4 regions of the Bacillus rugosus genome follow, and region 2 is predicted to be linked to each of the others. Evidence: riboswitches for the same ligand, from Rfam matches in the RefSeq annotation. Region 2 holds a riboswitch; each other region holds the start of a gene.
What was found. Region 2 has a riboswitch for thiamine pyrophosphate ahead of tenA (thiaminase II). Riboswitches for the same ligand answer to the same signal wherever they lie in the genome.

Region 1 (7,484 bases), 140 kb from region 2:
ATGGCTTCTATCGATTCCTCAAGCACTTCTGGCTTTTTTGCCCCCCACCGCTTCATTAGGCTGCTGTAGCTTTCTATAATCGTGAGCGGGGTTTTCAATTCGTGTGAAGCATCTTGAATGAACTGCTGCTGTTTATCGTAATGCTCTTTCAGCATCATCGCCATCTCATTAAATGTCAGCCCCATTTCATATAACTCGTCGTGCGACTGTCCTTCCAAGGAAATCGTTTTGAATGCTTTCTCCCGCTGTATGTCTTTCATCGTCATCATTAATCGTCTGATCGGATTGATGATACGGCGGGCGAGCAAGCTTCCCGCAAAAAAAGAAGCGATACAGACAGCAGCGCTTGCAGCGATTAAGATGATTTTCAGCAGAAACAGACTCTCTTCTGTGTTCTCCAGCCTTTCAACCAGCTGAAGAGATACCACTTGCCCATCGGTCCAAATAACCGGAACAGCAGCTTCAGCAAACAGTTTGCCGTCATGTTTCCTTACATCTGCCGTTTCACCGCTATGAAAAGCGAGAGGAACATCTTTATATGCTTTTTCTTTTGTCATGGTCATGACGGCTTTTTGATCACCATTCACTACACGGACCATGCCGTTTGCCGGAAGATAGGCCTGTAGCATGTCCTGCAAAGCGACTCCTTCTGTTTCAGCAGCATGCAGCGCTTCTGCAATGTTATCCGTCTCATCTGCAAGCCGGGACGCATCCTTTGATGTCAGCGCGGACGAAAAAATGAGATAGACTGCGGTATGAACCAAAATTAATAAAATCAATAGCGATATTGTTGTGTACAGATGAATCTTGGTCTTCAGCTTCATCGTTTACCCCTTAATGGCATAGCCGACCCCGCGAACAGTATGGATCAGCTGTTTTTCGTAAGGGTAGTCCAGTTTTTTTCTGATGTATCTAATGTAGACGTCCACCACATTTGTATCACCGATATAATCAAATCCCCATACTGTGTTTAAAATCTGCTCCCGTGTCAGCACTTGCTGCGGATGCTTCAGCATATAGACGAGCAAATCAAATTCACGCGGCGTTAATTCTACCTCTTTGTCTCCGCGTCTCACTTCACGTGTTTTTTCGTTCACCCGCAAGTCATCATATGTAAGAAAAGTGCCAACATCTTCTGTTTTTGTGCCATTTTGGCGCAACGCCGCCCTGATTCTCGCAAGTAATTCCTCAATTTCAAATGGTTTGGTGACATAGTCATTCGCTCCGATGTCCAACCCTGTTACCTTATCAGGTATACTGTCGCGCGCCGTTAATAAAATGACCGGTGTCTGCTGATCCGTTTTTCTCAAGCGGCGCAGTACTTCCAGGCCGCTAAGCCCCGGAAGCATGACATCAAGAAGCACTAAGGAATACCCGCCATCCGCGGCCGCATTCAGTCCTTCTGTGCCATTGTGTTTGATGGTGACGCTATATCCTTCATATTCCAGTTCAAGCTGGATTACCCTGGCGATTTTTTCTTCATCTTCCACAATTAATATGTGCCCTTTATCCAAAACTGATCATCCTCCCCTGTCCCTATATGAAAAAAATGATTTCATTGTTTACAAAATGATTCTTATCATCTATTATGATGTCAAAATAAAAAATTGTATACGGAAAGCACTAGGGGTGCTGTTTTGGCTGAGATAAAGCGCGGGAGAAACGCGCTTTGATCCCTTATGACCCGATCTGGATAATACCAGCGTGGGGAAGTGCAGGTTGACCGAATGGTGTATTTTTTGTGCGCTTAATCGATCTATGACTGCATATTCCCTTAGGATATGCAGTTTTTTATTTTACCAAAAAAACAGGAGGTCGGAGAAATGGAACATATTTGCGGTACAAGCAGAATCGCCGGTTTTCGCTTCTCTTTATATCCGATGACGGATGATTTTATCAGTGTGATCAAATCTGCGCTGAAAAAAACAGACACATCTAAGGTATGGACGAAAACCGACCATATCAGCACAGTTCTGCGCGGTTCAATTGATCATGTATTCGACGCTGCCAAAGCCATTTACCTTTATGCGGCGAATAGCGAAAAACACATCGTCGTGAACGGCACGTTTTCCATCGGATGCCCGGGCGATACACAGGGAGATACATATCTTTCCGAAGGCGATAAGCGTGCCAATGAAGATGCTGTCCGAAGCCTGAACGCGGAAGCACCATGCCAATTTGCGCTTTATCCGATGAATGAGCCGGATTATATGAGCTTGATCATGGATGCTGTCGACATTGCGAAAGCAGAAGGCACTTTCGTACAGGGTGTTCATTACGCGAGCGAGCTTGACGGGGATGCGCATGACGTATTCAGGACACTGGAGGCCGTTTTCCGCATGGCTGAACAGCAAACAAACCACGTAACCATGACTGTGAATCTCTCGGCTAACAGTCCATCAAGAAAAAACAGAAAGCAGGGATAAAATGAAAAGCTGGAAAGTAAAAGAAATTGTCATCATGTCCGTTATCAGTATCGTATTTGCCGTTGTTTATTTATTATTTACGCATTTTGGAAACGTACTTGCAGGTATGTTCGGGCCAATCGCCTATGAACCGATTTACGGCATTTGGTTTATCGTTTCTGTCATCGCCGCGTACATTATTCGAAAACCGGGTGCAGCACTAGTTTCTGAAATCATTGCCGCTCTCGTTGAGTGCCTGCTTGGAAACCCGTCCGGCCCAATGGTCATCGTCATCGGCATTGTTCAAGGTCTCGGAGCTGAGGCTGTATTTCTCGCGACACGCTGGAAAGCATACTCTCTTCCTGTACTTCTGCTGGCAGGAATGGGATCTTCAGTAGCCAGTTTTATCTATGATCTTTTTGTTTCTGGCTATGCAGCCTATTCACCAGGTTATCTTCTCATTATGCTTGTGATCCGCCTGATTTCCGGCGCGTTGCTTGCGGGGCTGCTCGGAAAAGCTGTCAGTGACTCTCTCGCTTATACGGGTGTGTTAAACGGAATGGCACTCGGAAAGGAACTGAAAAAGCAACGGAAGCGGGCATCAGAACATGCAAGCCTTTGATGAGTTCCTGACGGTTGACCAGCTCAGCTTCTCTTATGAAGAAGACGAGAAACCGGTATTTCAAAACATTTCGTTTGAGCTTCAAAAAGGGGAATGCGCTTTATTGCTAGGGCCGAGCGGGTGCGGAAAAAGCTCGCTCGCCCTTTGTTTAAACGGTCTTTACCCGGAGGCTTGCGATGGCATCCAGTCCGGACATGTATTTTTATTTCAAAAGCCGGTCACAGGCGCTGAAACCTCCGAAACGATTGCTCAGCATGCCGGGGTCGTCTTTCAGGACCCTGATCAGCAGTTTTGCATGCTGACAGTGGAAGACGAAATCGCTTTCGGGCTGGAAAATCTGCAGATTCCGAAAGAAGAGATGACAGACAAGATCGATGCCGTTTTAGAAAAATTACACATTACCCATTTAAAAGAAAAAACGATATCCACTCTGTCAGGAGGACAAAAGCAGAAAGTTGCTCTCGCCTGCATATTGGCGATGGAGCCTGAGCTCATTATGCTGGATGAGCCGACTTCTCTTTTAGATCCTTATTCAGCGCGGGAGTTCGTTCATTTGATGAAAGATCTTCAGCGGGAAAAAGGCTTCAGCCTCCTCGTCATTGAGCACCAGCTTGATGAATGGACACCTTGGATTGAGAGAACAATCGTGCTGGACAAATCAGGAAAAAAAGCGTTGGATGGCCGGACGAAAGATCTTTTTCAGCACGAAGCTGAGACCCTAAAGGAACTAGGCATCGCGATTCCAAAAATATGTGGCCTGCAGGAACAACTCAGTATGCCGTTTACTTTATCAAAAGAAACGCTGTTCAAAGAGCCTTTTCCTGCCGGGCATACCGAAAAGAAGGAAGCTCCTTCTGGGGGGAGTGTGCTGGAAGTCAACAGCCTTTCGTTCGCAAGAGGACAGCAGACGATTTTCAAAGACATCAGCTTCTCATTGCGGGAAGGCTCTTTGACGGCGCTTGTCGGACCGAACGGCACCGGAAAATCGACGCTCTTATCTGTCCTGGCCCGTCTCATGAAGCCGAAAAGCGGCAAGATTCTTCTATATGATAAGCCGCTGCAATCGTATAAAGAAAATGAATTGAGAAAACGAATGGGATTTGTTTTTCAAAATCCGGAGCATCAGTTCGTCACAGATACGGTGTATGACGAGCTGCTGTTCGGCCAGAAAGTAAATGCTGAAACTGAGAAAAAAGCACAGCACCTGCTGCATCGTTTCGGTCTTGCACATTTGGCTGATCATCATCCGTTTGCGATCAGCCAGGGACAAAAACGGCGCCTGAGCGTCGCTACCATGCTCATGCATGACGTAAAGGTTTTATTATTAGACGAACCAACCTTTGGCCAGGACGCCCGAACGGCGGCTGAATGCATGGACATGATACAGCGTATCAAGGCAGAAGGAACCGCTGTCCTCATGATTACACACGACATGGAGCTAGTGTCTTCGTATGCCGACAGCGTGCTAGTGCTTCACGATACGGGCCTGGCCTTTGACGGATCTCCAGCGCAGTTATTTTCTCAGGAAACAGGGCTTGTGCAAAAAGCGAAGCTCACTCTTCCCCTACTGTATGAATGGATGGCATATCAAGAGGAGGTGCGTGATGAAGCAGCCGTTACATCTCATTAATCCGACAGTGAAAGCGGCCGCCGTTTTTTGCTGTGTTGTCATGCTGTCGTTTATTTACAATCCTTATACTCCTGCGTGTTTTTATATCATCATCGTTGTGGGTGTCCTATTGGCAGCAAGAATCCCATTGAAAAAATGGTTTTTGTTTACGATTCCGTTTTTGATTTTGGCTTTCGGATGCGTATGGACAGCCGCAGTATTTGGAAAGGTTCCGACAACTCCGGATAATTTCTTGTTTCAAGCCGGCCCTATCTTGATCAATAGTGATAATGTATCTGTCGGCATCTCTCTTGGGTTTCGTATTTTGTGCTTTTCCGCCTTATCGATGATGTTTGTTTTTACGACCGATCCGATTTTATTTATGCTGAGCCTTGTCCAACAGTGCAAGCTCTCACCAAAGCTCGCGTATGGCGTCATTGCAGGCTTTCGTTTTCTTCCGCTGTTAAAGGATGAGATCCAGCTGATCCAGCAGGCTCATAAGATCAGAGGAGGAGCGGCGGAGAGCGGCTTCATTGAGAAAATCAGCGCGTTAAAGCGGTATACCATCCCGCTATTGGCCAGTGCCATCAGAAAAGCGGAGCGGACAGCGCTTGCGATGGAATCGAAAGGATTTACAGGAAGCAGCAATCGGACATATTATCGGACGCTGACCGTCAACCGCCGCGACTGGCTGTTCTTTTGCCTCGTTCTCTTGTTATTCGCAGGATCTTTTCTCGTATCTTTATCTTTTGCCTCATAAAAAGCCGCTATCGGTCGATAGCGGCTTTTTTCTTATTGATGATAATTTAATGCCTGGGCAAGATTGGTTTTAATTGTAATATTCGAAAAATCAATCCCTAGCTGTACAGCGGTTTGCGCAATTTCAGGCCTGATTCCTGACAGGGTTGACCGTACACCGATCAAATTGAGCGCCTCAATCAATTTAAAGATTTGGTGCGCTACCATCGTATCAACCACCACAACACCTGACAGATCGATTAACAGATGCTCCACGCGTCTTTTTGCACAAGCCTGAAGCGTGTTTTCCAGAATAAACTTTGCGCGTTCTGTATCAATGTCACCTACAAGCGGAAGCAGAGCTGTTGATTTGCTCAATGTAATGATAGGCGAGCTTAATTCCAATATCATTTCTCTTTGGGCGTTTAATTGCTGTTTGGCATTCATTTCAGCGTGATCGACGAATGTATAAATGGTAAAATCAAATACTTTTACAATCAAATCTGCCCATTTTTGTTTCTCTCCCGATTCAAACGCCGACTCGTTTTCATCTGCGAACTTCTCAAAATACTTCGTATATAATCTCCGGTTTCTCATAAACTCCCGAATGACATACTGAACCGGAGTGTCGAGATGCTTTTGATCGTTCGTCAGCTCAATGACCCACTCTTGAAATTCTTCGAGAAATTGTTTTTCCGGTAAAACATACATGTAATTCAGATGCCGGTAAAACTCTCTGTCCTGCTCTTTCAATTCTTCCGTTACAGATGCATTATGTAAGGCGTAAAGCGAATTCGGATCACTTTCCTCCATTGTTTCAATCCATTCCTCGGCCATTTGTTCCACATGCTCTGAAAAAAATGCATATAATTTTTCATTCAGTTTCATCACACTGCTCCTTTCCCCAACACTATTATAACTTGACTGACAGCTGAATCCCAGTCATACACGTTAAACCCATCCAATATTTTGAAAATTACTAATTCTTTGGGTTGTATCCTATTTTTTCAAAATGCTTCAAATGGCTCTGTCCGAACGGTTGTTTTTTTCATATAATATGAGGCAACACCCTTGAATCCACTTGTAAGCATAAAAAAGGAGGGCTTTTTTATGAATGGTGAAATCCGCTTGATCCCGTATGTGACGAATGAGCAGTTTATGGATGTAAACGAGCTTCCTGAGGGTATTAAAGTGATTAAGGCGCCAGAAATGTGGGCAAAAGGGGTAAAAGGCAAAAATGTAAAAATTGCTGTATTGGACACAGGCTGCGATACAAGCCATCCTGATTTAAAAAACCAAATCATCGGCGGAAAGAACTTCACAGATGATGACGGCGGCAAGGAAGATGCGATTTCCGACTACAACGGACATGGCACACACGTCGCCGGAACGATTGCAGCTAATGATTCAAACGGCGGCATTGCCGGAGTTGCGCCTGAGGCAAGCCTATTGATTGTGAAGGTTCTTGGCGGTGAAAACGGCAGCGGACAATACGAATGGATTATTAACGGCATTAACTACGCTGTGGAACAGAAAGTCGATATCATCTCAATGTCCCTTGGCGGTCCTAGCGATGTGCCAGAGCTGGCAGAAGCAGTGAAAAACGCCGTCAAAAATGGAGTGCTTGTCGTTTGCGCAGCGGGAAATGAAGGTGACGGCGACGAACGCACAGAAGAGCTTTCCTACCCTGCAGCATATAATGAAGTCATCGCTGTTGGATCTGTTTCCGTAGCGCGAGAATTATCAGAATTTTCTAACGCGAATAAAGAGATTGATCTTGTGGCACCGGGAGAAAATATATTATCAACCCTTCCTAACAAGAAGTACGGTAAGCTTACCGGCACTTCAATGGCTGCCCCTCATGTCAGCGGAGCGCTTGCTTTAATCAAAAGCTATGAAGAAGAATCATTTCAAAGAAAGCTTTCTGAACCTGAGGTTTATGCACAGCTGATCCGCAGGACACTTCCGCTTGATATTGCAAAAACGCTGGCAGGTAATGGATTCCTGTATTTAACCGCTCCTGATGAACTGGCAGAAAGAGCAGAGCAATCACATTTGATGACCCTATAAAATTATTTTTCTTATATAATATAAACTGAATATTAAAAAT
Region 2 (7,484 bases):
GCGGCCTTCGAGTGAAAAATTCATATGTATAAAGCCTCCTATATTTAATAAAGACATAGTATTAGTACCTGATCTTAAATTCCTATCCTATCATATCATAACCTTGTCCAGATGAAAAGCGCTACCATAAACAAACGTGAAAGAGACCACCATCAGCTGGTGATCTCATCGGCTAGTTTTTAAGCTGTTTCGTTTAAAGGCGAAATGGTTTGTCGGCCCGTGGCCCGATCCGATGCCGAGCGTATTTTCCACTGCTTCGCGGACAAAGTTGGCCGCAACCTCGAATGCCTGATGGATGCTGTCTCCCTTAGCAGTTTGAGCTGTCAAAGCCGCAGCAAAGGTACAGCCTGTGCCATGCGTATGCTTCGTATCGATATAAGGATGGCCGATTTGCATAAACATGTTTCCATCAAAAAGAAGGTCAGTAATGTGATTGTCCTCAGGCTGGTGCCCGCCTTTGATAATCACATGCTGCGCACCCATCTTTACGAGCTGCTCCGCAGCTTTTTTTCGGTCATCCAGCGAACGGATTGTCATTCCTGTCAGCGTTTCTGCTTCCGGAACATTCGGCGTAATCGCGTAACTTCTCGGAATGAGCAGCTCCTTTAAGGTAGCAACTGATTCGTCGTGCAGCAAGGATGCACCGCCCTTTGCGATCATAACCGGATCAACAATCACACGGTTAAACCCGTACTCGTCAATTTTTCTCGCCACTTCTTCAATCATTTCAGTATTCCAGAGCATTCCCGTTTTTACGGCGTCCGGCCTCAAATCCTCAGCAACAGCATCAATTTGCTGTCTCAGCGCCTCTACAGTCAGCGGATGCACCCCATGGACGCCAAGCGTATTTTGGGCGGTTACCGCCGTAATCGCAGACATTCCGAAAACATCAAGCTCCTGAAAGGTTTTAATATCGGCCTGTATCCCTGCGCCGCCGCCTGAATCAGAGCCGGCGATTGTCAATGCTTTATCTATACTCATTACATTACACTCCTTTTATTACCCGATCCATTTATGATAAATGGATTTTGCCCGGGCAATATCATTCGTTCCATGGATCAATGCTCTGCCATCCCTGAACAGCACCATTTTCATATCATCCGAGCGGCAGGAAATTAAATACGGATTCGCGGCTACTTCAAGCCCGGCCTGTCTCAGCTGGCCGGCTAGCACTTCAAGGTTCGCTTCTTTTGTAAGGGATGATCTGATTTGCACCGTATTCCTGCCGCACAATACAGCCGCTTTTGTTTGGTTCTCATATGACAAAAACGGAAAATCTTTCGTGCCGCAGCTTGGGCATGCGTCATGTTTGAGACCCGCCGCTCTCACCTCTGACCGTTCGTTTTTCCACAAGTCAAAGGAGCGCAGCACTGGCTCGCACTCCTCTCCCGTCAGCAGCTTCAGCGCGTCTGTCACCTGAAAGACCGCTACCTGCAAAACAGCCGGACTGATAATGCCGGCTGTGTCACATGTCGCTCCGCCAATCGGAAGTGTATCAAGCAAGCAATGCAAGCAAGGGGTCGACCCCGGCACTACGGTAAAGGTGAGGCCATAGCTCCCTACACAGGCACCGTAAAGAAAAGGAATCCCTTCTTTGACCGCAGCATCGTTTACGATTAGGCGGGTTTCAAAATTATCAGCCGCATCCACAATGATCGAAGCGCCCTTAATCAGCTCGAAGATATTTTCCGCTGTCACATCCATGACAAGGCCAGTCACATCGACATCACTGTTAATCGAACGGAGACGATGCTCAGCAGCGGCCGCTTTTGGCATTTCTTTTTTGACATCTTCTTCTGTATACAGCTGCTGGCGCTGCAGGTTGCTCCATTCAACGTAATCTCTGTCGGCAATTTTCACAGAGCCGACTCCCGCCCTAACCAGCATTTCAGCACTCGCTGTTCCAAGCGCGCCGGCGCCGATGATCACGGCGCGCGCTTCTTTCAATTTCTTCTGGCCGGCTGGGCCGATCGGAGCAAACAGCTCCTGTCTGGAGTACCTGTCCGTCATACCGGAAGACCTTCTCCCGGACTGCTTGCCGTTCCGTATTGCTTAAGCGGAATGCGGCCCGCCTCAAAAGAGAGGCGCCCTGCTTCCACCGCGAGCTTCATGGCATGCGCCATTTTCACAGGATCATTCGCGCCTGATACAGCTGTATTGAGGAGTACGCCATCCGCTCCAAGCTCCATTGCGTATGCTGCATCTTTAGGCGATCCGATTCCGGCGTCCACGATGACAGGCACCTTCGCCTGTTCAATAATAAATGACAGATTCAACGGGTTTAAGATTCCTTGTCCCGATCCAATCGGGGAGGCACCCGGCATGATGGCATGAACGCCAAGCTCCTCCAGTTTTCTCGCCAGCACAACATCATCCGACGTGTACGGGAGCACAATAAATCCTTCTTCAAGAAGCTGTTCAGACGCTTTTAATGTCTCAACGGGATCAGGCAGCAAGGAACGGCTGCATCCGATGACTTCGACTTTAATCATGTCACAAAGTCCTGACGCTTTCGCCAGCCTTGCAATCCGGACCGCTTCTTCAGCGGTGCTCGCGCCCGCTGTATTCGGCAAAAGCGTATATTTGGATAAATCAAGCTGTTCCAGAAAATTCGGCTGAGACGCTTCAAAGATGTTCATTCTCCGCACAGCAAATGTTAAAATATCAGACTCGGAAACGGCCACCGCTTCCTTTTGGATGTCAAACGATGGGTATTTCCCCGTACCCAGCAGCAATCTTGATTGAAATGATTTCCCGCCAATTGTTAACATGCTCATCCGCCTCCTACAAAATGGACAATTTCAATGACATCGCGATCACAAAGCTCAACCTCGTGATAATGTTCTTTGCCGATAATTTCTTTATTTCTTTCAACGATAACGATTTTATTTTCAAGCTGATAAGACGCCAGCAGGTCTTGAATTGTACCTGTATCTTTTTCCCACTTCACGTCTTTACCGTTCAGCTGTAGCATCATATCTGAACCGCCTCCTTGCGATCAATTCGGAATGCGTGCAGCCAGTCTTGATTGACCTCTTTATTCATCATGAGATCACTGATCAAAGCGCCCGTTGCCGGAGCAAGCAGAATCCCATTTCTGAAATGGCCCGCCGCAAATAAAATACGGCTGTCCTCAGGGTGTCTGCCGATGTACGGCTTCCCATCCTTTGTTCCCGGCCGCAGTCCTGCCCAAAAACGATCCACCTTCATACTCTGAATGGTCGGCAGCATCGTTTTTGCTTTTCTCATAACAGATTCCAACCCGCCAAGATCCGGTGTTTCACTCCAGTCACCCGGCTTCATTGTCGCGCCGACAACCAGTCTGCCGCTTTTTCTCGGGACGATATAGCAATGGTCATGGTAAAGTGTTTTTGTCAGCGGTATATCATCATTCCAAACAGAAAGGCACTCCCCTTTTACAGGGAAAAATGAATTGTTCAGCCCGAGCTGTTTAAAAAACATTCCGCTCCACACTCCGCTGGCAACCGCGACATGATCCGCCCACACATTACCATTCGGCGTCTCGATGGACAGCGCTTCCCCGTCACGTTCGACATGCAGGACAGGAGTACGCTCAAAAATCTCCGCCCCAAGCGCTTTCGCTGCTTTCGCATATGCCTTGCAAACGAAATAAGGCTCAACATGCACATCATCCTGGATAAAGGCTGCCCCGAAAATGTCACCAGACGTATATGGCTCTGTATCTAAAACTTCTTCTTTTGTATGCCAGCTGACAGAATCCAAGTCATCCATCTTCCTCAGCCGCAGCACATCTTCTTCAGAAAACGCAAGCTTAAACATACCGCCGTTATGCTGTCTGATATCGATACCGGATAATGTGTAAAGCTCTTCCCGAAGACCTTTGTACAGACGCTGGCTGTGCATGGCAAAGTCAAAAAACGCGTCACGTTCCTCGCACTCGGCATGGGCGCCCAGCATTCCGGCAGCGGCACTTGTTGTTCTGCCGCCCATTGTTCCACTTTCAAACAATGCGACATTTTTGTTTTCCTTTGTTAAATGATAAGCAATCGCGGAACCGATAATTCCGCCTCCAATGACAACTGCATCATAATGCCTTTTCATAGCGCATCTCCTTTAACTTACGGGAATATCGTCTGGCAGCTTCCAAAGGGTCAGCGGAAGAAAAAATCCCCGACATGACTGCAATGCCATCTGCTCCAGCTTGTTTTACGGCTCTTAATCTGTCCGGCGTCATTCCTCCGATTGCAATAACCGGGACAGAAATCCGCTGTGCGATATCTGACAGCAATGACACACCTCTGCCTTCAAGACCCTTTTTACAATCCGTTTCAAACACATGGCCGAACAGCACGTAGTCTGCGTCTTCCTTTTCTGCTTGAACCGCTTCCTCCAGTGAGTGCACCGACCGCCCGATATGCAGGTGAGGAAATCTGGCTCTGACCTGCTTCGGCGAAAAGCTGCTGCTTGGCAGCTGCACGCGATGAATTGTAGAAAAAAGCGCAATATCCACCCGTCCGTTCATGACCAGTTTTCGTTTATCAACACCGCCTTCAGAAATAAGCTCAAGCAGTTTCAAAATATCTGCCGCCGATTTTGAGCGTTCCCGAATGTGAATAAAATCAACTTCATTCTGAATAGCTATAATTGCTCTCGCTAACTCTTCAAGCGGCTTGCAGTCATCAGTTATGGCGTGAAGCTCCACATTCCTCCACCTCTTTTATGCCGCTGTCAGACCAGCCTTCTTTTCGATAGGCCATTCCCCAAAATTGATACTCATAGAAGCTGGAGATGACAAAATTCTCTTTCATCTTTGCGCGCACTTCCTCCGTGCTGTTTTCCGCCAGCTCATCAAACCGGTTGATTTGCTCTTCGACCTGCTGTCTGAACCAGTCACCGCCGTATGTGCCAATCCACTTTTGATAAATCGGATGTCCCGGGTCACAATGCAGCAATTTCTCACCAACCTCGTAATAAAGCCAGTAGCATGGAAGCAGAGCCGCTAAAATCTCAGCAAAATTTCCGCTCAAAACTGAACGATACATATGGGATGTATAAGAATACGCCGTAGGAGACGCCTTAAACGCCTTACGTTCTTCCTCACTGATTTCCAACAGCTCCGTAAATTCGCGATGAAGCGCCATTTCCGCCTCATATGTACCTTGGGCGTGGCTTGCCATCCGTCCCGTTGTATAAAGGTCCTTCGCATAAGCGGCGCCAAACGATTGCACCTTCGCAAAATGCGTTAAATAATAAGAATCCTGAAGCACGTAGTATTTAAAACGGTCAATCGGAAGCGTTCCATCACCGATTCCCTGAACGAACGGATGGACAAAACTCCCCTCCCACCATTCTGCGGCTGCACTGCGGCATTCTTCTGAAAACTTCACACGTCATTCCCCCTGTCTGATAAATAAAAAAACCACTTTCCCGCAAGGAAAAGTGGTTTGGAATTGGCATAGTAAAATAACACAAATACCGCTCCACTTCCCTACGCAGGTCTGAACCTGTTCAAGTTATGAGGGTCTAAAAGTCACACTTTTATCTCAGCCCTTATGAAGGACACCCCTAGTGGTTATACGAATACATATTGAATTGTTCTGCACCTCTATATTAACACGAATCCCTATTTGGTCAAGGTTTATCCTTCTAATGTTTTCTTAAGCTCCGTTACGTACCCCCGAGATCCGGTAACAATTAAGCGGTCTCCCAGTTTCAGCCTTGTGTCCCCATGTGGAACGATGCTATCCACACCCCTGAAAATCCTGACAAAGATGACGTCGCCTGTTAAAGGGAATTCCCGCAAAATCACACCGTCGTAAGTGCTGTTTTCCATATTAATTTGATACAGCGAAGACTCCTGGTTCGTGAGAAGCCTCATGACTCCAGGCGCTTCTATCAGAGCGCGAAGCAGTGTTTTTGTTGACAACAGAATAGAAAAGATGCTGATTCCCTGCTCCTTCAGAGCTGCTTCATTCTCCGGTGATCCTACGCTGGCAATGATTCTTTCTGTGCCTTTTTCTTTTGCAAGTAATGCAATGTCCGCATTCATGTCTTCATTCCCTGTCGCAACAACGAGGATATCCGTATCAAAAATGCCGAGTGATTCAAGCGTCTCGTGTTCATAGTCAGAAATCGTTTCGACAGTAAATACTGATTCTGACAGCTTTTCCTCCGCATTCTCTTGGTATACGTGTACAACACGCACATCATACTCTTCCTCCGGCAGTTCAAGAGTAACAGGCAATGTCATTTGGTTTGCACCGATAAACGTAATCGTCTTTTTCTCCTCCGGCTGCTCCTCCCGTTTGTACAATTTTTTAAAGAAGACCGGCGAAAAAATACTGGCAATGACGGCTACTAACGTCAGCGCTCCTGACATATTTGCGCTGATCACGTGAAGCTGCTGGCCGATTGTCGCAGCGGCAATCACGAGCGAAAGCGTTGATGTCAGCAGGAAACCAGATGCCAAAACGGTTCGGTTATCATACCACTTCTTCAAGTACAGGACAGGAATGATTTTGCTGACTAACAGCGCCAAAAGCAGAAGTGGAATCATGATTAATATTTTCGGATCTTGGAAAAGGGTCCATATATCCAGCTTCACACCGACCATCACAAAGAAAATCGGAATTAAGAACCCGTAGCCGAATGAATCCAGCTGCTGAACAAGTTCTTTGTTTGGTGAAAGAAGGGAAACGAGAACCCCTGCTAAGAAAGCGCCGAGAATATTTTCTGCCCCAAGTGATTCAGACAGGGCAACGAGTACGATAATTAACGTAAAAATCGCGCGCGTTCCGATCTGGATCGTCCCTTTTGACATGGATTGAACAAAAGAGCGATGTTTGAAGACCCGGCCGAAAAAGTAAAGCACCACTCCGGCTGCAAACAGGATCATCAGAAGCCACATGTTTCCGCTGTCCTCTCCGTATAAAGAGGAAAAAACAGCAAGAAGAATCATCGTAGCCAAATCAGCAATAACAGCAACGAGCAAAATAATCTGCCCGATATTTGAATTCATGATTCGTTCTTCTTTTAACGTTGGAACGACAACGCCTAATGAAATCGTTGAAATAATAAGCGTCATTAAGAATGCATTTTCGATAAATCCTGCCAAGACGAACCCATAAGACAGCAGCAATGATAAAATAAAAATACCGCCAAAGATAATAGATGCCGCAGCAAACGTATTAGGCGCTTCTTTGCCGTTCGGCATAAGCTGCTTTTTCTTTCCTTTCTCAAACGATGAAAAATCAATTTCAAGCCCGCTTAAAAACATTAAAAAGATAAATCCGAGCATAGAAAGCGTCTGGAGCCATGTGTCACCCTCCACAACTAAATTTAGGCCGCTTTTTCCTATGATCAATCCCATAATGATTTCAGCAACAACAACCGGAATGCTGAGTTTAAACCGATGCAAAAGGATGGGTGTCAAAAATGCAACGATAAGTACAACAACTAAAGATGCGACAGATGTATGCGCCATAATCAGAACCTCCTTTTTA
Region 3 (7,484 bases), 360 kb from region 2:
TGATTGCAGACTGCCGATAAAATGCCATTCCGGATTCCCTTTCATCACTTCCTGTTTGCGGAGCAGTTCCGCATCCCGATTCTCTCCGAGGCAGGTAATGCCCGCATCCACTGCCTCTTGTGCTCTTTCAGGCGATACATATTTTGTGACTGCAATAACCGTAACTTCATCGGAGCTTCGGCCCGATCTGTTACATGCTTCGTTTATTCGTTCGTTTATATGTCGTAAATTATCAACAACACGCAAGATCTTTTATGCCTCCTTCATTCCGATAAAGGACATCATCCGTCCAGTTTTCCCCTGATCGCGGCGGTGAGAATAGAAAAGAGACGGCTCACTTTCCGTGCATAAACCGCTGACAGAAATCTGTTCATTTGCCAAACCGCTGTCGATCAATATAAGGCGGTTCAGCTCTTTCAGGTCAAGCTGATATTGCGCCTGTGCCGTTTGATTTACGGCACGTTCTCCCGACACCGGCAATGCCCGGACAGCATCCATGACACGATCGTCTACCGTATAGCATGTTCCGCTGATAGATGGTCCAATAACAGCATAAATATCTGAGAGATTAGAACCTTCCTGCTCGGTCCATCGCTTCACCATTTCTCTGCCAATCTGTTTGACAGTGCCTTTCCACCCAGCATGGGCGACCCCGACAAGCGATTTAACCGGATCATAAAAGTAAAGAGGCACACAATCAGCAAAGCATAATGCCAAAAACACATTCTTTTCATTTGTATAGAGCCCGTCCGTTGCTTTTAAAGCCGTATGATACTCTCGGGCGCCTTTTCCCCTATCCCTCTGCGTCACTTTTTGAACGCGATTATCATGTGTCTGATCAGCAAATACCCAAGACTGCAAATCAATATTAAACATATCGGCAATATATTCACGATTTTTAACTACATCTGCATCTTTGTCATGAACGTGCAATCCTGTATTTAACGATTCAAAAGGCTTTTGGCTGACACCGCCGTTTTTCGTAGTAAATCCGGCAATGACTTCTCTGTTGTTTTGATTCGTTTGTGTCCAGTCTTGTATCATGAGTGTCGAGGGTGTGGTAAGACTGAATGGGTGATATATATTCATGATGATCCAACCTTTCGACAAACATTTAAAAAAGCGGAATTTCCCACTTATTTTACCACATCTTTCTGCATTCGTTGAGCGCCGATTTGCATATTTCTAAATGAAATGTGCCGGAAGAATCGAGACTTCCGGCATTTGCCAATCCGCGGCAGACAAAGCAGGTTATGCATGCGGTTCACTTAATCGGACCAAGATTACATCTTCTCCGATTTTTACTATATTTCGCCATGGAATGACCAATTCCTCTTCTTTTCCAAAAAATCCGAGAACTTTCCCATTCCCCCCCAGTATGATCGCCTGAATTTTTCCAGTGGTCACATTGATATCTATATCACCAATGCTCCCCAGCTTTTTTCCATTTGAGACATTGACGACATCCTTCACCTGAAATTCTGAAATGCTGATCATTCCATCACGTCCTTTTTCCGTCCTTTTTTCAAGTATATGAACGGGCGGGCTGAACCTTGTCAGCAAGAAGAAATTTTCATGGTCACTGTTCTTTTTTACGGCTGCACCAGCCGATGATAAAATTGAGCATAATTTTCGTATAATCTACCAGTTGCTCAATCGATACCTCCTCGTTCACAGAGTGTGCATTATGCAGATCACCAGGACCGTAAATCACGCTTGGTATGCCGGCATTATACAGCCAGCCTCCGTCTGTAACGGATTGAGAAACGTCAACAACCGGACACTCCCGTTTCACTTTCTCGTGAGAAGCTGTAAGCACTGAGACGCCTGGGTGGCAAGGGTCAACTTCCAGAGCCGGAAAAATTTCTCCTCTGTCTTCAATCATAGATGAGCCTCCCCACTTGAAAACAGGGCGGTTTTCCCTAAGCCAAATATCACTGTCACTCAGTCGGTTAATGTAATCTTCTATTTCCGCTGCCACTTGTTCATGAGTTTCATTCGGGTAAAAATGGACTGTGATCCACAGCCGGCACTCGTCCGCTATAAAAGCCGCATGTCTGCCGCCTTCTATGACAGCCGGGTTAATCGTATTTGTGCCTGGTTTAAAACCGGGATAACTTTTCATAATGGACCAGTGGCGTTCAAGTTCACCGAGGCCTGCAATGATTTTTGCCATCTTTTCAATTGCGCTTGCTCCAAATGTTCCTCCGCCTGCGTGAATCATATTCCGCCTCGTCCCATCATGAAACGTTTGACTGCTTTTGATTTCGATCCAGCCTGTAATGACACCGCCTTGGCCTTGAATATGCATATCGCTCGTATCCGCAACAACTGCAAAATCAGCATGATAGCCCCTCTTGCAGCATTCAAGCGTACCGGCTTCTCCGACTTCCTCCCCGATAACCGATTGCAGAATCAAATCACCGGGAAGTTCAATGCCGGCTTCACGAATCAATTTGACAGCAAACAGCACACACGCCATTCCGCCTTTCATATCAGAAGCGCCTCGCCCGATTAAGAGACCGTTTTTTTCGATTGGATGAAACGGATCATGCTCCCAATCCTCATCCTCTTTTACCTCTGCCACATCTACATGACCATTGATGATCAAGCTATGATAATCTGCTGAATCTGTTCCCTTTAGCAGGCCTACAACATTGGGATCTCCCGGGTACACATCCCATTTGTCAATCGTGAATCCCATTTCATTTAAAAATCCGGCAATCCATGATTGAATGCCGTCTGTATTTCTTGCAGGCGGAGCAGGTGTTTGATAAGAAATCAGCGTTTTTGCAAGCTGAATAAGCTCCTCCTTTTGGGCTTCCACTTTTTTTATCAGAGAGTCTATTTGTTGATTCAATGTGATCCGCTCCTTTACTTAAAATCAAAAAGCCGTTTCATATGTTATGAAACGGCTCAATAAAAACAAACAGAGTCCTACGTACTCTGAATTTTTCACCGCTTCCCTCCGCTGGCATGATCCAGATCAGGTCAAAAGGGTTGAGACAAATATCTCTCTCAGCTTCGAAAAGCACCCCTAGGATGAATCGATATGTGTTTGTCAGGCATTCGTTATCGGCTCTGCTCTTGTTAAAAACGGCCGATCATGATTCCATAATACATGGATTGGCGTATCAAAAAAAGCAGAAAGTATTTGATCAGTCAGCATTTCCTTTATTTCCCCCGATTTAAAGACCTCTCCCTTTTTTAACAAAAGGGCTTTGTCAAACACCGGCAAAATTTCTTCCGCATGATGCGTCACATAAAGGATCGATGGCGCGTTTTCTTTATTTGCAATGTATGTAATCGTATCTAACAGCTTTTCCCGGGCAATAAAGTCCAGCCCTGTGACTGGTTCGTCCAATATCAGCAGCTCTGGATCGGCCATTAGCGCTCTTGCAATCAAAGCTCTTTGTTTTTCTCCTTGAGAAAGGGTTTCATAGCGGCGGTCGGCATATTCAATTGCTCCCAAGTCCTCTAACAAGCCAATCGCTTTTTCCCTGATTTCTGCACTTGGTGTTTCATATAAGCCAATCGAAGCGTAAGCTCCGCTTAAAGCAATTTCAAATGCTGAATCTGCAGGATAAAACTTTTGCTGAAGAGCCGCTGAGACGAGGCCAATTTTCCTTCTGAGCTTCTCCCCAAGCTCCGTTTTACCAAATTCATGGCCAAGCACCTGCATCTCGCCCGATGTTGGAAAATAATATGAGCAAAGCATATTTAACAGCGCTGTCTTTCCGGCGCCATTCAGTCCGTAAAGCACCCAATTTTCCTTTTCTTCTACTTTCCAATGAATATCTCTCAGTATCCATTTTCCATTCCGTTTTAGTGAGACATTGTCAAGCTGCAAAATCATCGTGGTCCTCCTCTTTACTGCTCTTTATAATTATTTAAATTTTCATAAAACTTTGTACGGACTAGGATACCTTATTTTTTCCAAAACGTAAACCGCCCGCAATTAATAGAAAAGCCTTTAAAACAAAAATTGTTTTAAAGGCTTTCCATTTCATTATTGATGAATATTCTTATTCATTTGTTTGATAGCCGCTTTTTCAAGCCTGGACACCTGCGCTTGGGAAATCCCGATTTCTTCGGCTACTTCCATTTGTGTTTTTCCTTGGAAGAATCGCTTTCTTAAAATCATTTTTTCCCTATCATTCAGTCTTCTCATGCCCTCTTTTAAAGCCAGCTCTTCAATCCATTGTGAATCTTTATTGCGCTCATCACTGATTTGGTCCATCACATAAATCGGGTCTCCGCCGTCGTTATAGATCGGTTCAAATAGAGAAACCGGATCCTGGATGGCATCAAGCGCAAATACAATTTCCTCATGCGGTACTTCAAGAACTTTTGCGATGTCTTCTGCAGTCGGCTCCTTGCTTGTCTCACTGATTAACCGCTCTCTGACCTGAAGTGCCTTGTAAGCGATATCCCGGAGTGATCTTGACACACGGATCGGATTATTATCGCGTAAGTACCTGCGGATCTCTCCGATAATCATAGGTACAGCGTATGTTGAAAACTTAACATTGTGGCTTAGGTCAAAATTATCAATGGATTTCATTAGTCCGATGCAGCCGACTTGAAATAAGTCATCAACATACTCTCCTCTGTTATTAAATCTTTGAATGACACTTAAGACAAGACGCAAGTTCCCGTTTACAAGCTTTTCTCTTGCTGAATCATCGCCTTCATCCTGCAGCTGTCTAAACAGCTTTCTCATCTCTTCATTCTTGAGTACTGGTAATTTGGAGGTATCCACCCCGCAGATTTCGACTTTATTTCTCGACACTTTTTTCCCTCCCTACAGGAGCTGCTGTACAACGTTAAGTATCTCCTTGGGTGGGAAAAATATGCACTGCACTCAGACCGAAAAATAGTCATAATTGGGAAATCCTTGTAGAATCAAGGGATTACCCGCAAAAAACTTTTTACACCATTTTGTTGAATTCCTTTCGCAATCTTTTAATGATTCGTTTCTCCAGACGAGAAATATAGGACTGGGAAATCCCCATCATATCCGCTACATCCTTTTGGGTCTTTTCTTCTTCGCCGACAAGACCAAAACGGAGTTCCATGATTTGTTTTTCTCTTTCATTGAGCTGTTCAAGGGCTTTTTTCAAAAGCTTTTTATCTACGTTAGCTTCTATATCCTTTGTGATGATGTCATCGTCAGTGCCGAGCACATCAGAAAGCAAAAGCTCATTGCCGTCCCAATCAATATTAAGCGGCTCATCAAAGGAAACCTCTGAACGGATTTTGTTGTTTCTCCTTAAATACATCAGGATTTCGTTTTCTATACAGCGGGAGGCATAGGTCGCCAGCTTGATTTTCTTTTCTGGATTGAACGTATTCACAGCTTTGATTAATCCGATGGTGCCGATGCTGATTAAATCCTCTATATTAATTCCCGTATTTTCAAATTTACGGGCGATATAGACGACCAGTCGCAAATTTCGTTCGATCAAAATGGCGCGAGCCGCCTGATCGCCGTTTGGGAGCTTCATTAATAGAACCTGCTCCTCATCTTTAGATAATGGAGGCGGCAGGGCTTCACTCCCGCCTATGTAATAGACTTCATCACTTTTCAGCCCAAGTTTCATCAGCAGCTTATACCAGAGGTGCGTCAATCGCAATTTCAGTTTTTTCATCTTCCTCTCCCTTCTAAATGTCACGTCGTTTGAGTATGATAAGTAACGGACATTTGCGAACATTATGAAACGTGTTTGATGGCCTTGCCCGAAAGCATTTTCGGATGAATAATTGCGTCAAACTCTCCATCTGCCGATAGCTTTGTTGTGCTGATGCCGATGAAGCATTTATCCGCAGAAATCATTTCTTCTTTTGTTATAATCGTTACATGATCCGGTTTAACGCATAGTAAAAATTGATTTTGCTGACCTACTCCTCTGTATGGAATCAGCCTCATTTTATCCAAAAAGCGAAACGAATCATCGAGCCGCTGGGTGGCTTCCAATGGATCTGTGTTTCGAATGATCATCGTTTCGGCTGCTCCGAATATCGGTTCCAGTTTATCAATGTACATAATCATGACCGGCGTTTTAGTAAGCGGATCATACAGCTGATTACCGGAATCAACCAGCCCTCTGACATGAAGCGTTTGCCCGCCAAAATCCGCCTGTACGCTGACTCGTTCCTCATACTGAATGTTTTTTGTTTCAATATCTTCAATTCTTCTCTTAGAAAAAAACCATAATGCTGGAAAGCCAGCAACAATAAACAACCAGCTGATTGGGTCTCCAAACCCAGTTTGATTGGTGATCATAACCCCGTTTCGAACAACAGAGTTTGACTGCAGCAAGGAATGGGCCCCGATAATTCCTCCCCCCATTAAAAAAGTGGCAAAATAAAAGGAAAACAAATTTTGAAAGAAATAGCGGAATCTCTTAAAGCCAAATGTCACCATCACAATAACAACTGAAAAAGCAAGCTTGCCTGCCGGATGTTCAACGATCGGCGAAAAAGGTGTAAACATCAATAGGACAATACTGGAACCGATGAACGCTCCGCCTATCAGTCTTCTTTTTTTCACATGCCGTTTTAAAATAAATGCCGTGAGCAAAAGCAAAAGTGCATCAAAACAAAAGTTTAACAGCCAAATGACATCTAAATAGATTTTCACATCTGACTCCTTTCTATCTTGCATCACGCTGTTTCCCTTCTTGTTACATAAGTATAAAGCAAGCTCTGTGGGAAAGTCTGTCAATTAATGTTGAGAGGAAAATACAATTTTTCAGGGATATCTGCTTAATTTGTCGAGGAAATGAATGAGAGGATATATAAAAAAAGCTGCCTGTAGAGGCAGCTTTTTTACACTTAATTTTCAGTATTGATATAAAGTTTTCCGTTCGCTGTTTTTCTTGTTTCATTTCCATAAGCATCTCGTACAATCACTTCTACTTTTGCTCCGTTTGCTTTAATAGAAGAAGTGGCTGTCCAATAGCCTTCATATCTCCCCGGAGAAATTTCTCTCAGCGGGAGCTCTGTGGCGTTTTGCACACTCGCTCTTGCATTTGTCAGCGGCAGCCGAATGACAAACGTTGCATCCAAATCTTCAGCGCTTGAGAACGCAATTTTCACAGATTCACCGGCTTTTAAAACTTTGTCCTCTCCCGGAATCAAACCGGAAATGACAGGCTGGTCAAAGTTGACATCAATGACAGCCTTTTTCGTCGTCTTGTTGCCTGCTAAGTCTGTAGCAGTTACCTTGATTTCATTGCTTCCGTTCTCCAACAGAATACGGGCTGAGTATGAACCATCAGTTACGGTTGCTTTTTTGCCATTCACCTTGACTTCTTTCAGATTGTCATCAGATACAGATCCTTTGACAGTCAGCGTTTCTTTATTTGTTTTCTCGCCATCCTTTGGATTGTCCAGCGTCAGTTCAGGCTTGTCTTGATCAAGCGTGACTGTGACCGGGCTGGAGGCATCCGTAGTTCCGTTGTCTGTTGATGCAGTGGCCG
Region 4 (7,484 bases), 1.8 Mb from region 2:
TAACCCAATGGGCGGTTATCACAGATGAAGAAAGAGAATTCAAATTCAACACAGGCGGTCCGCTGATCGCAGCGCACCTGACCATCATTGATCCTGAGCTTCATGTTTCAATGCCTCCGCATGTAACAGCGATGACAGGAATTGATGCACTTGCTCATGCCATTGAGTGCTATACAATGAAATTTGCGCAGCCAATCACGGATGCAGTTGCCTTGATGGCGATTGAATATGCCGCTCATTACATTAAAAGAGCATTTGCTGACGGAGAGGATCTGGAAGCTAGATACGGAATGGCACAGGCTGCGATGCTTGCAGGTCTTTCTTACGGCAGTGAATCAGCCGGCGCGGCTCATGCGATGAGTCAAACGCTTGGCGGTATTATCCCAGTCGCTCACGGTCAATGTGTGGCTGCGATGATGGGCCCTGTCATGGAATACAATTGGAAGGGGTACCCTGAGAAATTTGCGCGTATTGCGAAAGCGTTCGGTATTGATACAAGCATTATGACTACAGAAGAAGCTGCGAAAGCATCTGTCAATTGGATGTATGACCTGGTCGAGGACTTAGAAGTACCAACTTTAGAAGAGCAGGGAGTATCTCCAGATATGATCGAACGCTTGTCAAAAGAAGCGATGAAAGATCCGCAAACCTTCGGAAACCCTAGAGATTTAAATGAAAAAGCATACAATTGGATCTACAAGCGCTGCTTTAACCTTACACCTAAAACGGTATAACGGCATGTCCCGCTCCTTTACAGAGCGGGATTTTTTTGGATAATGTAGTATAGATGGAAATTTTAGAGAAGAAGGAAGGTGCTGCTGATGTGGAAGCGTATGACCGCAAAAGCGGAAGGCGTATATATCGCAGATACAGAAAGCTTCGTAACAAAGCAAATGGACAAGCTTGATTTTGATTATGGCGGCATCCCCGGCGACTTGCATTTTGGCCTGACCAAAAAAGCGGGAGCCAGAGAACCGATGTTTTCAAGAGGGACTGAAATTTTCAACCGGAGACAAATTTCTATCGTTTCAATAGAGGAATGTGATGAAATTGCTTTAAAAATGGGAGTGCCGAGCATTTTGCCAGAATGGCTTGGGGCGAATGTGGCAGTCAGTGGCATACCTGATCTTACTTCGTTAAAAGAAGGAAGCCGGCTCATTTTTCCAAGCGGAGCCGCTTTGCTGTGTGAGGGAGAAAATGATCCGTGTATTCAGCCGGGAGAAGTCATTCAGTCTTATTATCCAGACAATCTGAAGCTGGCGCCGGCTTTCGTCCGTCACGCTCTAGGCATAAGAGGGATTGTCTGCATTGTTGAGAGACCTGGTGCTGTTTACGCCGGTGATGAAATAGAAGTTCATTCCTATCAGAGGAAAGTCAAACGAAAAGCAGAAAGGGTCTGATCAAATCAGGCCCTTTCTACCTTTTCTTTAATTTCTTTAATCTGGCTGAGGTGCCGTTTTTCATGATGTCCAATAAAATCGATCCACTGTCTGACAGTCAGCTCTTGAAATACAGGATGAGGAAGCACTCTCTCAAAATCTTCTTCTTTCAGAGAGGCAATTGCTGCTGTCAGCTGCTCTCTTACCACATCAAGCTCGCGTTTCATTTGGCTGCCTGAAATAAAATCATGCTCAGGCTCAAGGTGACTCGGAGCCTTCCGTTTATTATTTCTGTCCTGTGCTACCTCAAGCGGTTTTTCTTCAACTTCTTTAATAGGAGCTTCCTTTACACGTTCCTTCAGCATGTTTTGTGCGGTCATATCGATTTTTCTCAAATGGTCAAGCACTTCCCGTATGCTCCATTCGTCAGCAGAGGGCTTTTGATTCAGCTTTTCGTCAGAAAGTCCTTTCACTTCGTTCCACGTTTCTAATCTGGCTTCATTAAAGATACTCATCATATCTCCTCCTAAAATGACATTACCATATATATAAGCAATTTTCATTTATCAAGCACTTCAAAATGGGTTATTTATCTTAAAATTTTGAAACCTTTCCCGTTGTATCTCGTATAAATGGTAACGGCAGCCGTTCATCAATGCATTGATGAAGAAAGGATGAGGAAGTTGGAGTTACTTGGCGTTCCTATACACACGATTTATCTTTATACGCTTATTATTGCGGGCAGTCTTACGCTGTTATTTCTGTTTTTCGGAGATATATTTGCTGGGCTGTCAGAAGGCATTCCGTTTTTTAATCCGACATTGGTGCTCGCATTTTTTACATGTTTTTCAGCAGGCGGATATATAGGCGAGCTCATATTGCCCCTGTCGAGCCTGTTGATCGCGCTTTCCTCTTGCATCCTTTCGATCATGCTGGTGGTATTGCTTCATATCTTTGTCTTGGTGCCATTATCATCCGCAGAAGAATCATTGGTTTATAAAGAAGATGATCTAAGAGGAAGAGTCGGTAAAGTAATTACAGCTGTTCCTGTAGATGGGTTTGGTGAAGTGGTCATTGAAGGGATAGGCGGCACCATCTCAAAGTCAGCGGTCAGCTTTGATAATGAGCGGATCAGTTACGGAACAGCGGTTTTGGTCGTAGATGTTAACAACGGAGTTCTTTCGGTCACTCCGCATGAACCTATTTAAAACACAAGGAGGAATGTGATATGACAATGCCGATTATAATTGTCATCGGAGTTGTATTCTTTTTATTAATTGCACTTATTGCCGTGTTTATCACAAAGTATCGTACGGCAGGGCCTGATGAAGCGTTAATCGTAACGGGGAGCTATCTGGGCAATAAAAATGTTCATGTCGATGAAGGCGGCAACCGTCTTAAAATCGTCCGCGGCGGAGGAACCTTTGTCCTTCCCGTCTTCCAGCAGGCAGAGCCGCTAAGCCTATTATCAAGCAAACTAGATGTATCGACGCCTGAAGTCTATACAGAACAAGGAGTGCCTGTAATGGCAGATGGAACTGCGATTATTAAAATCGGCGGTTCTATAGGAGAAATCGCTACAGCAGCCGAACAGTTTTTAGGGAAATCAAAAGATGACCGTGAGCAGGAAGCGCGGGAGGTTTTAGAAGGCCACCTTCGTTCCATTCTCGGCTCAATGACAGTTGAAGAAATCTATAAAAACAGAGAAAAATTTTCTCAGGAGGTACAGCGTGTCGCTTCACAGGATCTCGCAAAAATGGGACTTGTGATTGTCTCCTTTACCATTAAAGATGTGCGTGATAAAAATGGTTATCTTGAATCGTTAGGAAAACCGAGAATTGCCCAAGTAAAACGCGATGCTGATATCGCAACAGCAGAGGCTGATAAAGAAACCCGAATTAAGCGGGCAGAAGCCGATAAAGATGCAAAAAAATCAGAACTAGAACGGGCAACGGAAATCGCTGAAGCTGAAAAAGTCAATCAGCTCAAAATGGCTGAATATCGCAGAGAGCAAGATACGGCAAAAGCGAATGCCGACCAGGCATATGATTTAGAGACTGCCAAGGCGCGCCAGCAAGTCACAGAGCAGGAAATGCAGGTTAAAATTATCGAACGCCAAAAACAAATCGAACTAGAAGAAAAAGAAATTCTTCGCCGTGAACGTCAATATGACTCTGAGGTTAAGAAAAAAGCCGATGCAGATCGTTATTCAGTCGAGCAGTCCGCAGCAGCTGAGAAAGCAAAACAGCTCGCTGAAGCCGATGCCAAGAAATACAGTATAGAAGCAATGGCGAAGGCTGAGGCGGAAAAAGTCAGAATTGACGGGCTGGCAAAAGCAGAAGCTGAAAAAGCAAAAGGGGAAACAGAAGCAGAGGTTATCCGCCTAAAAGGTCTGGCAGAAGCGGAAGCAAAAGAGAAAATTGCGGCTGCCTTTGAACAGTACGGGCAGGCGGCGATTTTCGATATGATCGTAAAAATGCTTCCGGAATACGCGAAACAAGCAGCGGCACCTCTTTCAAATATTGATAAAATCACCGTTGTTGATACAGGAGGAAGCGGTGAGTCAAGCGGCGCCAACAAAGTAACCAGCTATGCGACGAACTTAATGTCAAGCCTGCAAGAAAGCTTAAAAGCATCGTCGGGAATTGACGTAAAAGAAATGATCGAGAACTTTTCAGGAAAAGGAAACGTAAAACAAAGCATTAACGAATTAACAAATGAAATAAAAGACGCAAAAACGGTCCAAAACCAGAATAATGACTAAGGAAAGGATACCAGTGGATGGTAACTGTACGAGAAGCAAAGTTAGAGGATATAAAGGACATTGCAAAAGTGCATGTAGACAGCTGGAGGACAACATATCAAGGAATTGTCCCGGCTGAATACTTAAACAGTCTGAACTACAAGGAATTTGAAGACAAATGGAAAAGTCGCTCGTTAAAAGGTGTATTTGTGGCTCACGATGACAAAGGCTCAATATTCGGCTTTGCTTCATTTGGACCTATTCGCTCTGAACAAGAAGGCTATGACGGCGAGCTATACGCTATTTACCTTTTAGAAGAGCATCAGCGGCAAGGTGCAGGCAGAGCGCTCTTAGCAAAAGGAGCGGAGTTTTTGCTTCATCATGGCTTTTCGAGTATGTTTGCTTGGGTCATTCAGGAGAACCCCTCAATTACATTTTATCAGGCCTATTCACCTGAAAGAGTAGCGGAGGATAGCTTTGAAATCGCAGGAGAAAGGCTGAAAGAAGTAGGGTTTGGCTGGCCGGATCTTTCTGCTTTGAAAACAGTTCTTAATAGATAACAAAAAACACCCCCCAGCGAACTGCGCTGGGGGGTGTCATGTTAAGCTTTGTCAGTTTTGAGCAAACGGGGTGCAGTCATAAATAATAAACAAAGGACAATTGCACAGATGATGAATGAAGGAACCATATAAGTAGCATTATAAGTTAAAGAATAAATCCATACCGGCGTTCCTTTTGGAGCATAGCTGCCGAAAAACACTGCCCCTGAAATGACATGCGCGGCATAGCGCAGGAAACTGCCGATGAATACTGCGCTGACTACTGAAACAATCAGCTTCCCTTTTGTTTTTAAAACAGCGGCTTTACGTACAGAAGAAGCGAAACATCCACTTATTCCGATAGCTGCGAACGCGACAATGTAATCTAACAATAGCTGTATAGGATGTTGTGCGAATAAGTTTCCGATTGCTATTTGAACCAGACCTGTCAGCAGGCCGGTAGTAAGACCTGCTTTGACACCCCACCGAAACGAAATCAAAAAGATCGGAATCATCATGATAGAGACCGAGCCTCCTTGAGGCATTCTAAGAAACATTCCTGAGACGATGTCTAAAATAACAGCAGCTGCAGTCATAATTGCAATTTCAATAAGGCGAACCAGTTGCTTAGATTGATTCATAAAAATCCCCTTTCATTGATAGACAATCCAAAAGGACAACAAAAAAGCAGCACGCGGAAGGATGAGAAAAGTTCCACGCACTGCTTTACGAGCTGCAATTCATTTGACTTTGCCACATCCCTACGCCAGCGTTAACTAACAGGTTCAAAGGGTCAGAACGATACCGCTCACTCTCAGCTTTAATGCTCCCCTTGTGGTCATCAATATTTAATTCGTTTCTACTATACAAGAAAAAGAAAAAAACAACAAGATCATACTACATGATGTATATGTTCTTTTAAAATAGTTATATGATAAATATGACATGACGAGAATTATAGTTTATTTGTTTTATAGAATTTTTTTTGAAAAAACTATTGCAATAAATAAATACAGGTGTTATATTATTAAACGTCGCTGATGAACAGCAGACAAAACAAGAAGCTTCAAAACAATTTGAAAAAAGTTGTTGACAAAAAATAAGCTGAATGTTATATTATTAAAGCTGCTTCATTGAGAGGCAACAGAATGATCTTTGAAAACTAAACAAGACAAAACGTGCCTGTTAATTCATTTTTATAAAATCGCACAGCGATGTGCGTAGTCAGTCAAACTAGGACCTGCACGATGCAGGTCGCACAGGCGTCGCCGCAGGATGCGGTGAACTTAACCTGTGATCCATTTATCGGAGAGTTTGATCCTGGCTCAGGACGAACGCTGGCGGCGTGCCTAATACATGCAAGTCGAGCGGACAGATGGGAGCTTGCTCCCTGATGTTAGCGGCGGACGGGTGAGTAACACGTGGGTAACCTGCCTGTAAGACTGGGACAACTCCGGGAAACCGGGGCTAATACCGGATGCTTGTTTGAACCGCATGGTTCAAACATAAAAGGTGGCTTCGGCTACCACTTACAGATGGACCCGCGGCGCATTAGCTAGTTGGTGAGGTAATGGCTCACCAAGGCAACGATGCGTAGCCGACCTGAGAGGGTGATCGGCCACACTGGGACTGAGACACGGCCCAGACTCCTACGGGAGGCAGCAGTAGGGAATCTTCCGCAATGGACGAAAGTCTGACGGAGCAACGCCGCGTGAGTGATGAAGGTTTTCGGATCGTAAAGCTCTGTTGTTAGGGAAGAACAAGTACCGTTCGAATAGGGCGGTACCTTGACGGTACCTAACCAGAAAGCCACGGCTAACTACGTGCCAGCAGCCGCGGTAATACGTAGGTGGCAAGCGTTGTCCGGAATTATTGGGCGTAAAGGGCTCGCAGGCGGTTTCTTAAGTCTGATGTGAAAGCCCCCGGCTCAACCGGGGAGGGTCATTGGAAACTGGGGAACTTGAGTGCAGAAGAGGAGAGTGGAATTCCACGTGTAGCGGTGAAATGCGTAGAGATGTGGAGGAACACCAGTGGCGAAGGCGACTCTCTGGTCTGTAACTGACGCTGAGGAGCGAAAGCGTGGGGAGCGAACAGGATTAGATACCCTGGTAGTCCACGCCGTAAACGATGAGTGCTAAGTGTTAGGGGGTTTCCGCCCCTTAGTGCTGCAGCTAACGCATTAAGCACTCCGCCTGGGGAGTACGGTCGCAAGACTGAAACTCAAAGGAATTGACGGGGGCCCGCACAAGCGGTGGAGCATGTGGTTTAATTCGAAGCAACGCGAAGAACCTTACCAGGTCTTGACATCCTCTGACAATCCTAGAGATAGGACGTCCCCTTCGGGGGCAGAGTGACAGGTGGTGCATGGTTGTCGTCAGCTCGTGTCGTGAGATGTTGGGTTAAGTCCCGCAACGAGCGCAACCCTTGATCTTAGTTGCCAGCATTCAGTTGGGCACTCTAAGGTGACTGCCGGTGACAAACCGGAGGAAGGTGGGGATGACGTCAAATCATCATGCCCCTTATGACCTGGGCTACACACGTGCTACAATGGACAGAACAAAGGGCAGCGAAACCGCGAGGTTAAGCCAATCCCACAAATCTGTTCTCAGTTCGGATCGCAGTCTGCAACTCGACTGCGTGAAGCTGGAATCGCTAGTAATCGCGGATCAGCATGCCGCGGTGAATACGTTCCCGGGCCTTGTACACACCGCCCGTCACACCACGAGAGTTTGTAACACCCGAAGTCGGTGAGGTAACCTTTTAGGAGCCAGCCGCCGAAGGTGGGACAGATGATTGGGGTGAAGTCGTAACAAGGTAGCCGTA

Region 1: it holds a riboswitch for thiamine pyrophosphate, as region 2 does, so the genes downstream of both, thiU (YkoF family thiamine-binding protein) here and tenA (thiaminase II) in region 2, are expected to answer to the same signal.
Region 3: it holds a riboswitch for thiamine pyrophosphate, as region 2 does, so the genes downstream of both, M0696_RS08355 (acetylornithine deacetylase) here and tenA (thiaminase II) in region 2, are expected to answer to the same signal.
Region 4: it holds a riboswitch for thiamine pyrophosphate, as region 2 does, so the genes downstream of both, thiT (energy-coupled thiamine transporter ThiT) here and tenA (thiaminase II) in region 2, are expected to answer to the same signal.

Annotation. Positions count from the first base shown of each region.
Region 1 covers NZ_CP096590.1:1,409,982-1,417,465, reverse strand. Annotated here, with positions in the region: gene ykoH (two-component system sensor histidine kinase YkoH) at 1-824, opposite strand, end outside; gene ykoG (two-component system response regulator YkoG) at 828-1,514, opposite strand; TPP riboswitch at 1,616-1,728, shown strand; gene thiU (YkoF family thiamine-binding protein) at 1,824-2,426, shown strand; gene M0696_RS07245 (ECF transporter S component) at 2,428-3,027, shown strand; gene M0696_RS07240 (ABC transporter ATP-binding protein) at 3,014-4,657, shown strand; gene thiX (energy-coupling factor transporter transmembrane component T family protein) at 4,632-5,396, shown strand; gene rsbRB (RsbT co-antagonist RsbRB) at 5,429-6,262, opposite strand; gene isp (serine protease Isp) at 6,485-7,444, shown strand.
Region 2 covers NZ_CP096590.1:1,268,112-1,275,595, reverse strand. Annotated here, with positions in the region: gene fabI (enoyl-ACP reductase FabI) at 1-24, opposite strand, end outside; gene thiD (bifunctional hydroxymethylpyrimidine kinase/phosphomethylpyrimidine kinase) at 166-981, opposite strand; gene thiF (thiazole biosynthesis adenylyltransferase ThiF) at 1,000-2,010, opposite strand; gene thiG (thiazole synthase) at 2,007-2,777, opposite strand; gene thiS (sulfur carrier protein ThiS) at 2,774-2,974, opposite strand; gene thiO (glycine oxidase ThiO) at 2,974-4,083, opposite strand; gene tenI (thiazole tautomerase TenI) at 4,067-4,684, opposite strand; gene tenA (thiaminase II) at 4,662-5,369, opposite strand; TPP riboswitch at 5,451-5,559, opposite strand; gene M0696_RS06415 (monovalent cation:proton antiporter family protein) at 5,621-7,465, opposite strand.
Region 3 covers NZ_CP096590.1:1,625,908-1,633,391, reverse strand. Annotated here, with positions in the region: gene M0696_RS08370 (YggS family pyridoxal phosphate-dependent enzyme) at 1-246, opposite strand, end outside; gene pgeF (peptidoglycan editing factor PgeF) at 253-1,089, opposite strand; gene M0696_RS08360 (YlmC/YmxH family sporulation protein) at 1,252-1,497, opposite strand; gene M0696_RS08355 (acetylornithine deacetylase) at 1,580-2,860, opposite strand; TPP riboswitch at 2,947-3,049, opposite strand; gene M0696_RS08350 (ABC transporter ATP-binding protein) at 3,062-3,856, opposite strand; gene sigG (RNA polymerase sporulation sigma factor SigG) at 4,010-4,792, opposite strand; gene sigE (RNA polymerase sporulation sigma factor SigE) at 4,932-5,651, opposite strand; gene spoIIGA (sigma-E processing peptidase SpoIIGA) at 5,714-6,643, opposite strand; gene M0696_RS08330 (S8 family peptidase) at 6,838-7,484, opposite strand, start outside.
Region 4 covers NZ_CP096590.1:3,053,853-3,061,336, reverse strand. Annotated here, with positions in the region: gene gbsB (choline dehydrogenase) at 1-734, shown strand, start outside; gene M0696_RS15605 (MOSC domain-containing protein) at 822-1,400, shown strand; gene M0696_RS15600 (DinB family protein) at 1,406-1,894, opposite strand; gene M0696_RS15595 (NfeD family protein) at 2,063-2,587, shown strand; gene floT (flotillin lipid rafts scaffold protein FloT) at 2,608-4,143, shown strand; gene M0696_RS15585 (GNAT family N-acetyltransferase) at 4,161-4,682, shown strand; gene thiT (energy-coupled thiamine transporter ThiT) at 4,724-5,302, opposite strand; TPP riboswitch at 5,403-5,504, opposite strand; rRNA gene M0696_RS15575 (16S ribosomal RNA) at 5,964-7,484, shown strand, end outside.